Regions from separate parts of the Kitasatospora sp. NPDC087315 genome, predicted to be linked through region 2. Evidence: riboswitches for the same ligand, from Rfam matches in the RefSeq annotation. Region 2 holds a riboswitch; each other region holds the start of a gene.

Region 1 (2,955 bases), on a different contig from region 2:
GGCGAGGGTGAGGGTGCGGTCGGCGGCGAAGGTGAGTACGCCGGTCGGCTCGACCAGCAGCGAGCCCACGGTGGCATCGGTGTCGAGGAGCACCCGGTCGGCGATCCGGACGGCGCTCCGCGGGCCGGGTACCGCACCGCCCCAGCCGGCCGGGTCGGACCAGCGGCGGCCGGCCAGGTCGACGGTCGGTGCGGCGGCGGGCCCGGCCCCGGAGGTGCCGACGGGCGGCGGCCCGGCGGGCCGGTGGTCCATGCCCGCGCCCTCGGCGGGGGCCGCGGCGGCGTCGGTGGGGCCGTCCGGGGCCACGGGCATACCGGGCATGCCGGTGGCCGCGACGGGCTGCGTCCGCCCGGTCAGCGAGCGCCGCAGGATCTCCTCGCCGCCGACCGCGGCGAACACCGTGCCGACCGCCGGCCAGCGCAGCATCGTCCGGCGGCGTACGGGAGTTCGGGGCCGTTCGGGCGATATGTCCACTCTGCGGCGTTTTGCCCGGCGGTGCACCCCCCGAGGCCTGACGGTCGGGCGCCCGGCACGCGGGTCCTCGTCCTTGGCCATCACCGCGCAGCCCTCCCGCCGGACGGCCGCGTCGGTACTGACGTCCTGAAGCACAGGCAGTTGGGTCCGGCCGCAGGGGCGTTGCCGAAAATCGGTCATTTCTGATCATGGTGGACAGCCAATCAACCCCTCACCCGTAAACCGTGACGGGCATCACACATGTTTGCGGTTTGAACGGGAGTCTGCTTAACGTGCTCCCCGTTCGTGGCTACACGAACCCAGCCCATCCGCAACGCCGAGTCCTGCCGTCGGTTGTGCTGGCAGCGCAGAAACGCACCACGGCAGGAGCGGGGGACCCACAGGTAAGTCGCCCCGGACCGGTTCCCGAAACCGGTTCAGGGCTAGGGGTGAAGCCGCGCCACGGCGCGGCCGGGCAACTCCAGCCCGAATCCGACAGCTCACCTCGCAGGCGTGGGAGAGGATCGCGTCTTCATGCTGCCCGTCAACGGCACCAGTCTGCCCCGTCGCGCCCGCCGCCTGATCGCCGCCGTCGGCGTCGCGGGTGTCGGCCTGACCGTCCCGTGCCTCACCACCGGCACCGCCTCCGCCGCCCCGGTCGCCACCTGGGACAAGGTCGCCCAGTGCGAGAGCGGTGGCAACTGGGCCATCAACACCGGCAACGGCTTCTACGGCGGCCTGCAGTTCACCTCCAGCACCTGGGCCGCCTTCGGCGGTACCGCGTACGCCTCGCAGGCCCACCTGGCCACCAAGGACCAGCAGATCGCGGTCGCCGAGAAGGTCCTCGCCTCGCAGGGCCCCGGCGCCTGGCCCGTCTGCTCCGTCAAGGCCGGCCTGACCAAGGGCGGCACCCCGGCCGCCGTCGACACCTCGGCCGCCGCGAAGCCGGCCGCCACCAAGCCGGCCGCCCCGGCCGCCACCCCCGCGCCGAAGCCCGCCCCGCAGGCCCCCGCGCAGACCCCGGCCCCGGCGAAGAGCCAGGCCCCCGCCGACTCCGCCCAGGCCAAGGGCGGCAGCCAGGCCCAGCCGACCGACTACACCGTCATCGCGGGCGACTGGCTCTCCTCCATCGCCGACAAGAACAACGTCCAGGGCGGCTGGGAGCGGCTGTACGAGCTGAACCGCGGCACCCTGACCCAGGGTCCGCACGTCATCTACCCGGGCCAGCAGCTCGCCCTGGGCAAGGGCGGCCAGGCCCAGCAGTCCGGCCAGGGCGCCACCGGCGCCTCCACCGGCAAGCCGGCCGCGCAGACCCAGGCACAGACCCCGGCCGCACAGACCCCGGCCGCGCAGACCCCGGCCGCGCAGGCCCCCGCCGCCAAGCCCGCCGCCAAGCCGGTCGCCAAGCCCGCCGCCCCGGCGCAGACCCAGGCCCCGGCGCAGACCGCCACCGGCAGCATGGCCGCCGCCGTCTCCTTCGCCCAGTCGAAGGTCGGTCAGGCCTACATCTACGGCGGCACCGGCAACGGCGGCTGGGACTGCTCCGGTCTGACCCAGGCCGCGCTGCGCGCCGCGGGCGTCTCCGTCCCGCGCGTCGCCGCCGACCAGGCCGCCGCCAGCACCCACGTCTCGCTGGACAGCCTGCTCCCGGGCGACCTGCTGTTCTGGTCCAACAACGGCAAGGACTCCGGCGTCTACCACGTCGCGATCTACATCGGCGGCGGGAAGTACGTCGAGGCCGCCAACCCGAGCTCGGGCGTGCGGACCCAGACCGTCGCCAACTGGGCCCCGGACTTCGCCGGCCGGGTCTGACCCGCCGGGCGTGCCCGGCACGCCCCCGACCCCGAGGCCCCCGGGGAGAGTCTGGTCGCTCTCCCCGGGGGCCTCGGCCTGTCTCCCCCGGCCGTCGCGCACCGGCCGGGTACCGGCGGGGCCACCGGTGGTCAACGCGGGCGCCGGCAGGGCATGCTGCTGCTCCGTACCCGAGGAGGAGTCACATGGCCCAGGTCACCGTCACGCTCGACGCCGATCTCGCCATCGACGCGATGACGCTCTCCGGCACCACGAACCCGCAGGACGCCGTCGAACTGGTCCCGCGCGACCACCTCGCCCGGGGCCGGCGCACCGGGACCCGGACCGGCGACGCCGCCGACGGACAACGGGTGAACCAGGAGCGCCCCACCGTCCAGGAGGGCTGAGCGCGGCACGGCCGGGGCCCCCGGGGAGCGTTCGCTCCCCGGGGGCCCCGGCACCGGTTCACCGCGGGCAGGCCCCGGTGGAGCCGCGCATCACCAGCTCCGGCTGGAACATGAACTCCCCGCGCTGGGCGGCGTTCGCACCGACCTCCTCCAGCAGAGCGTCGACGGCGGCGGTGGCCATCGCCTCGACCGGCTGGCGGATGGTGGTGAGCGGCGGCTCGGTGAAGGCAATCAGCGGCGAGTCGTCGAAGCCGACCACCGAGACGTCCTGCGGGACGGCCAGGCCCCGCTGACGCACCGCGCG
Region 2 (2,955 bases):
CGCTGCTGCGCGTCCAGCGCCGCGTTGTACTTCTCCGACGCCTGTTCGGCCTCGTCGTACAGCTGGTCGATCCGCACCTTGACGTCCTTGCGGTTCTGCGGCCCGTCCGGTGAGCCCGGGGCGGCATGGGCGCTGCCGCCCACGGCCACGCCCAGGACGGTGGTGGCCGCCGCGGTCAGCACCAGCGCGCGGGCGAGGGTGTGCGCACCCGACTGTGGGGAACGGCGGTGCACGGCCATCCGACTGCGGCTCCAATTCTGCGTCCCGGCCTGTGGCCGCTCCGGTGCGGGCGGCTCTGGAAGCGGGTGTCCGGTGGCAGACGTTAGCGAGTCCGGGCGAGCGAGTCCAAACCCCTACCAACCCGAATATTTGACCCTGAATCGGACAGGCGTCCGGCCGGCCGGAAAAGCCGCAGGCCCGGCCTCCCGCGAGGGAGACCGGGCCTGCGAGAAAGCCTGACTCGGGGTCAGAGCCGCACGATGGTGGAGACCGGCATGTTGGAGGCCGACTCGTAGCGGACCGAGGCGCCGGGCTTGGGCGCGTGGATGACCTGGCCGCCACCGACGTAGATGCCCACGTGGTGGTTGTCGCCGTAGAAGATCACCAGGTCGCCGGGCTGGGCGTTGGCGATGTTCGAGCCGATCCGGGTGCCGGCGTTGGCCTGGGCCTGCGAGGTGCGCGGCAGCGACACGTTCGCCTGGGCGTACGCCCAGCTGGTGAGGCCGGAGCAGTCGAAGGAGTTCGGGCCGGTGGCGCCGTAGACGTACGGCGCGCCGAGCTTGCTCTCGGCGGCCGCGATCGCGGCGGCGGCCCGCGAGCCGTTGGCGGCCGGGGCGCTGGGCGCGGACGACGTGGACGGCGTGGACGACGCCGACGGCTTGGTGACGGGCGAGGAGGACGGGGTGCCCAGGTCGCCGCGGCCGTTGTCGCGGGATGCCCGGTCGGCCTCGGCCTTCGCGGTCGCCTTGGCGGCGTCCGCCTTGGCCTTGGCCTCGGCGGCGGCCTTCTCCTCGGCCGCGCGCAGCGCCTCGCGCTCCTGCTCGGTCAGCGTGTTGAGCAGTTCCTGGGCCTTGGCCAGCTTGCCCTGGATCTCCTCCTTGGACGCCTTCAGCTGCTGGGTGGTGGCCTCCAGCTCGCCGAGCTTGTTCTGGGCCTCGGTGCGGTCCTGGTCGAGCCTGCGCTGCTGCTCCTGGAGCTCCTTCAGCTGGCCCGACTGCGAGCTGCCGGCCTGCGTCAGGGTGCCGGCCTGGGTGAGGAAGTTGTCCGGGCTGGAGGAGAGCATCAGCTGAACGGTCGGCGATATGCCGCCGTTGCGGTACTGCTCGCCGGCGATCTCGGCGAGGCCGCCCTGCAGATCGGTCACCTGCGACTGCTGGCGGGCCACCTTGTCCTGGAGCTCGCCGACCTGCTTCTGCAGCTCCTGCTGCTTGGCCTGGGCGCCGTTGTACTGCTCGGTGGCGACCTCGGCCTGCTCGTTGAGCTTGTCGACCTGCTCCTTGACCTGATCCTTGGTCGGCGTCGGGTCGGCGTGCGCGCCCGACTGCGCGGAGAGGGCCACGGCCGCTGCGGCGGCCGCGGTCAGGATGGAGACGCGGGCACGGCCGGCGGGCTTGGGACGACGATGGGACGCCACGAAGGCGGACTCCTTCTTCCTACGTCCGCCTACCGGGTGAGCTGACGGGTTCGGGCCGGAAGCGTGCCCTACGGCGCCTCACCGACCGTTCCACCGGTCGACCTGGCGCCGATTCACCCCGGAGGAACTTGGTTCCCCGGCTCCGCTCCACAGCGTCCCCGACTGCTGGACTCCCCGTCGGGCAGTCACCTGCCCCGCTGCTTCACGAACTCGACGGTAACCCCCGCCGTCACCCGGGATGGGTGATCGACTGCACGGTGGTTCGAGGCATGACCCTAGTAACAGAACCGTGATCCGTTCAAATCCTTGTCAGAAAAAAGACGGAAGAATACCCAAGTTCATTTGTGAATATGACCGAATGTGATCACAACCGCACGCGGGGCTGATCATTACTCACAATGCGGGTCGAGAGCGCCCGACCGGGGCGTGTCCCACATCACAGCAGCGGGCCGGCCCGGCCGGGCGTGTCGACCTATCAGGGAATGTCTGGATCGGGGGCTTCTGCCCCCAATCGACGAACCGTCAGACCCGGCGGATGGCGTTGATCTTCATCGCGTCGGCCTTCATCACCTTCACCACGTCACCGGTGTGCGGCGCGTGCACCACCATGCCGTTGCCGATGTACATCGCGACATGGCTGCGGTCGTCGCGGTAGATGATCAGGTCACCGGGCTGCGCCTGGTCCAGCGAGGGGACCCGGGTGCCGACGCCGGCCTGCGCCTGCGAGGTGCGCGGCAACGAGACATTGGCCTGCTTGTACGCCCAGACCATCAGACCGGAGCAGTCGAAGGTGCTCGGCCCGATGGCACCCCAGACGTACGGCGAGCCCTGCTTGCTCATCGCCTTGGCGACGGCCACCCCGGCGTACCCGCCGGCCTGCGGCAGGCTGCTCAGGTCGGTGCGCTCGCTGCCGCGCGAGGCCCGGTCGTCCTGCTGCTGCTGCGCCTTCAGGGCGGCCCGGTCGGCCGCGCTGAGCGAGTTCAGCAGCGTCTGGGCCTCCTTGAGCTTCTGGTTGACGTCCGCCTTGGCCTGGTTCAGATCCTTGGTGGTGCTGTCCAGGGAGGCGAGGACGGCGGCCGCCTCGGCCTTCTGCTGGTCCAGGCGGCGCTGCTGGTCCTGCAGGCCCTTGAGCGCCTCGGACTGGCTGGAGCTGGCCTGCTGGACGCTGGAGGCCTTGTCCAGGTAACCCGACGGGTCGGAGGAGAGCATCAGCTGCACGGACGGGTCGATGCCGCCGGTGCGGTACTGCTCGCCCGCCACCTCGGCCAGCCCGGCCTGAAGCTGCGTCATCTGGTCCTGGCCGCGGGCCACCTGGTCCTGGA
Region 3 (2,955 bases), on a different contig from region 2:
CTTCCCTTGGCGTCACGTAAAACGAAAACGGCCGGCCCGGCTCGCGAGAGGATTTCTCGCGAGCCGGGCCGGCCGACTGGGCGTGTCCCGCGCCCAGGGTGCCACTGTCGGTGCGGCGATCACCCGGTCGAGCGGTCACCCGACATGACCATCCCGAGTGGCCGTACGCCCCGCACCCAGCGGTGGTTCTGATGCCCGATCAGATGGCGACGCCGTGCGCCCGCAGGTAGGCGATCGGGTTGACGTCCGTGCCGTACCCCGCACCGGTGCGGATCTCGAAGTGCAGGTGCGGGCCGGTCACGTTGCCGGTCGCGCCCGAAAGGCCGATCTGCTGGCCGGCGGTGACGGTCTGGCCGATCCTGACGCCGATCGAGGACAGGTGCGCGTACTGGGCGTACTTGCCGTCGGCGAGCTTGATCTCGACCTCGTTGCCGTAGGCGCCGCCGTTGCCGGCCTTCACCACGGTGCCGCCCGCGACGGCGCGCAGCGGGGTGCCGGTGGAGACGACGAAGTCGGCGCCGGTGTGGTGGCCGGAGGACCACATCGAGCCGGCCACGCCGTAGGCGGTGCCGAGCTTCGGGCTGGCGACCGGGGAGACGTAGCTGGCGACGCCGGCCACGGTAACCGGGGCCGGGGTGGCGGGCTTGGCGACCTCGATCTTGGTCTGGACCGGGGTCTGCGGGGCGGGCTTGACCGGCTTGGCGGTCTGAACCGGCTTCGGCGCGGCGGCCGGAGCGGCCGGAGCAACCGGGGCGGCCGGCTTGGCGGCCTCGGCCGGAGCGGCGGCCTTGGCGCCGAGCGCGAGCTTCTGGCCCGGGAAGATCAGGTTCGGGTTGGCACCGACGACCGAGCGGTTCTGCTCGTACAGCGCCTGCCAGCCACCCTCGACCTGCTTGGCGTCGGCGATCTTCGACAGGGTGTCCCCGCCGACGACCTGGTAGCTCTGCTCGACCGGCGCGGCGGCCGGGGCGGCCTGCTGCGGGGCGGCGGCCGGGGCGGCGTCGGCGGTCGAGGAGTTGCTCTGCCGGGGCTTCGCGGCCGGCGCGGTGTGGGCCTGGGCGCTGATCGCGGTCACCAGCGGAAGGGCGAAAGCGGCGCCGGTGACGGCGGTGGCGATACCGATGCGGGCGGCGCGGGGCAGGGCGATACGACGAGCCTGTGCGGGCATGGAAGATTTCCTCTCCGACGCCTACGAGGTGAGCTGTCGGGTTCGGGCTGGAGTTGCCCGGCCGCAATGCGGCTTCACCCCAAGCCGGACCGTGAATTCCGGTCCGGCGACTTACCTTTGGGTCCCCCGCTCCTGCCGTACAGAGTTCAGTTCGCACCACCGGGCAGCGGCAGGACTAGGCGTTCCACCCGGTGGCCGCCCGGGCCGTGGCCGGGCGGTCGCTGAACTAAAACCCATCCGTACGGGCTAAGCAATGTCGATCACGTGAAGTCACCACAAAGCCCCGAGGCGTCGTGACACTCCGAATGATCGGCTGCACGGTACGCACACAATCCATTGACCTGGAGCGACCGCCCGGCGACACTCCGCCGATATCCGCGTCAGTACGCACGCGATCACCTACGGAATGCCATTCGCCGACACACCCCCCGGTGACCCTTGTCACGTCGGCCCGCGGGGCGCACGATCGGGCGGTGGCCACCTCCGAGGCCGGCACCCTGCGCCTGGGCACCGCGCAGGGTCGCTGGGTACTACTGGCGACGGTGCTCGGCTCCAGCATGGCGATGCTCGACGGCACCGTGGTGAACGTCGCCCTGCCCCGGATCGGCGCCGATCTGGGCGCCCCCCTCGCCGCCCTGCAATGGACGCTCAACGCCTATCTGCTGACCCTGGCCGGGCTGATCCTGCTCGGCGGCGCGCTCGGCGACCGCTACGGCCGCCGCCGGGTGTTCCTGATCGGCGTGGTCTGGTTCGCCGTCGCCTCGGCGGCCTGCGCCGCCGCGCCCACCATCGGCGTGCTGGTCATCGCCCGCGCCGTGCAGGGCATCGGCGGCGCCCTGCTCACCCCCGGCTCACTGGCGATGCTCCAGGCCGTCTTCCACCCGGACGACCGCTCGGCGGCGGTCGGCCTCTGGTCCGGCCTCGGCGGGGTGTCGGCCGCGGTCGGGCCGTTCCTCGGCGGCTGGCTGGTGGACGGCCCCGGCTGGCGGTGGATCTTCCTGCTGAACGTCCCGCTCGCCGTCCTGGTGGTCGCGGTGGCGGCCCGGCATGTGCCGGAGAGCCGGGACGAGAGTGCGACCGGCCGGTTCGACGTCCTCGGCGCACTGCTCGCCGCCCTGACCCTGGGCGCGATCACCTACGCGCTGACGGCGGCCGGTGGAGGGGTGTCCGCGTCCGTCTGGGTGACCGGCGTGGCCGGCCTGCTGCTGGGGGCGGCCTTCGTCTCGGTGGAGCGCCGCAGCCCGGAGCCGATGCTGCCGCTCGGCCTCTTCTCCTCCCGGCTGTTCACCGCGGTGAACCTGGTCACCCTCTGCGTGTACGCGGCCTTCAGCGGAGTGTTCTTCCTCCTGGTGGTGCAGTTGCAGACGGTCTCCGGGTTCTCCCCGCTGGTCTCCGGGCTGTCCCTGATCCCGGTCACCGTCCTGATGCTGGCCCTGTCGGCACGCGCCGGGCGGCTCGGCAAGCGGATCGGCCCGCGGCTGCCGCTCACCGTGGGTCCGCTGCTCTGCGCGGGCGGTGTGCTGCTGATGCTGCGGATCGGCCCCGGCGCCTCGTACTGGGCGGACGTGCTGCCCGCCGTCACCGTGCTGGGCTGCGGGATGGTGCTGCTGGTCGCGCCGCTGACCGCCACGGTGCTGGCGGCGGTGGAGGTCCGGCACGCGGGCATCGCCAGCGGTGTCAACAACGCCGCCGCCCGGGCCGCCGGCCTGCTCGCGGTCGCCGCCCTGCCCGCCCTGGCCGGTCTCAGCGGCGAGGCCTACCGGGTGCCCGCCTCGGTGGACTCGGCC

Evidence for each region. A riboswitch is a leader RNA that binds a small molecule or an ion and turns the genes downstream of it on or off. The one in region 2 is predicted to bind cyclic di-AMP.
Region 1: it holds a riboswitch for cyclic di-AMP, as region 2 does, so the genes downstream of both, ACIO5D_RS02960 (transglycosylase family protein) here and ACIO5D_RS14510 (NlpC/P60 family protein) in region 2, are expected to answer to the same signal.
Region 3: it holds a riboswitch for cyclic di-AMP, as region 2 does, so the genes downstream of both, ACIO5D_RS32965 (peptidoglycan DD-metalloendopeptidase family protein) here and ACIO5D_RS14510 (NlpC/P60 family protein) in region 2, are expected to answer to the same signal.

What each region holds. Positions count from the first base shown of each region.
Region 1 covers NZ_JBIUYD010000002.1:14,565-17,519, forward strand. The annotation lists gene ACIO5D_RS02955 (hypothetical protein) at 1-426, opposite strand, end outside; cyclic di-AMP (ydaO/yuaA leader) riboswitch at 810-980, shown strand; gene ACIO5D_RS02960 (transglycosylase family protein) at 967-2,265, shown strand; gene ACIO5D_RS02965 (hypothetical protein) at 2,451-2,651, shown strand; gene ACIO5D_RS02970 (LacI family DNA-binding transcriptional regulator) at 2,710-2,955, opposite strand, start outside.
Region 2 covers NZ_JBIUYD010000009.1:10,153-13,107, reverse strand. The annotation lists gene ACIO5D_RS14515 (NlpC/P60 family protein) at 1-239, opposite strand, end outside; gene ACIO5D_RS14510 (NlpC/P60 family protein) at 467-1,633, opposite strand; cyclic di-AMP (ydaO/yuaA leader) riboswitch at 1,644-1,798, opposite strand; gene ACIO5D_RS14505 (NlpC/P60 family protein) at 2,156-2,955, opposite strand, start outside.
Region 3 covers NZ_JBIUYD010000030.1:36,948-39,902, reverse strand. The annotation lists gene ACIO5D_RS32965 (peptidoglycan DD-metalloendopeptidase family protein) at 200-1,168, opposite strand; cyclic di-AMP (ydaO/yuaA leader) riboswitch at 1,172-1,330, opposite strand; gene ACIO5D_RS32960 (MFS transporter) at 1,726-2,955, shown strand, end outside.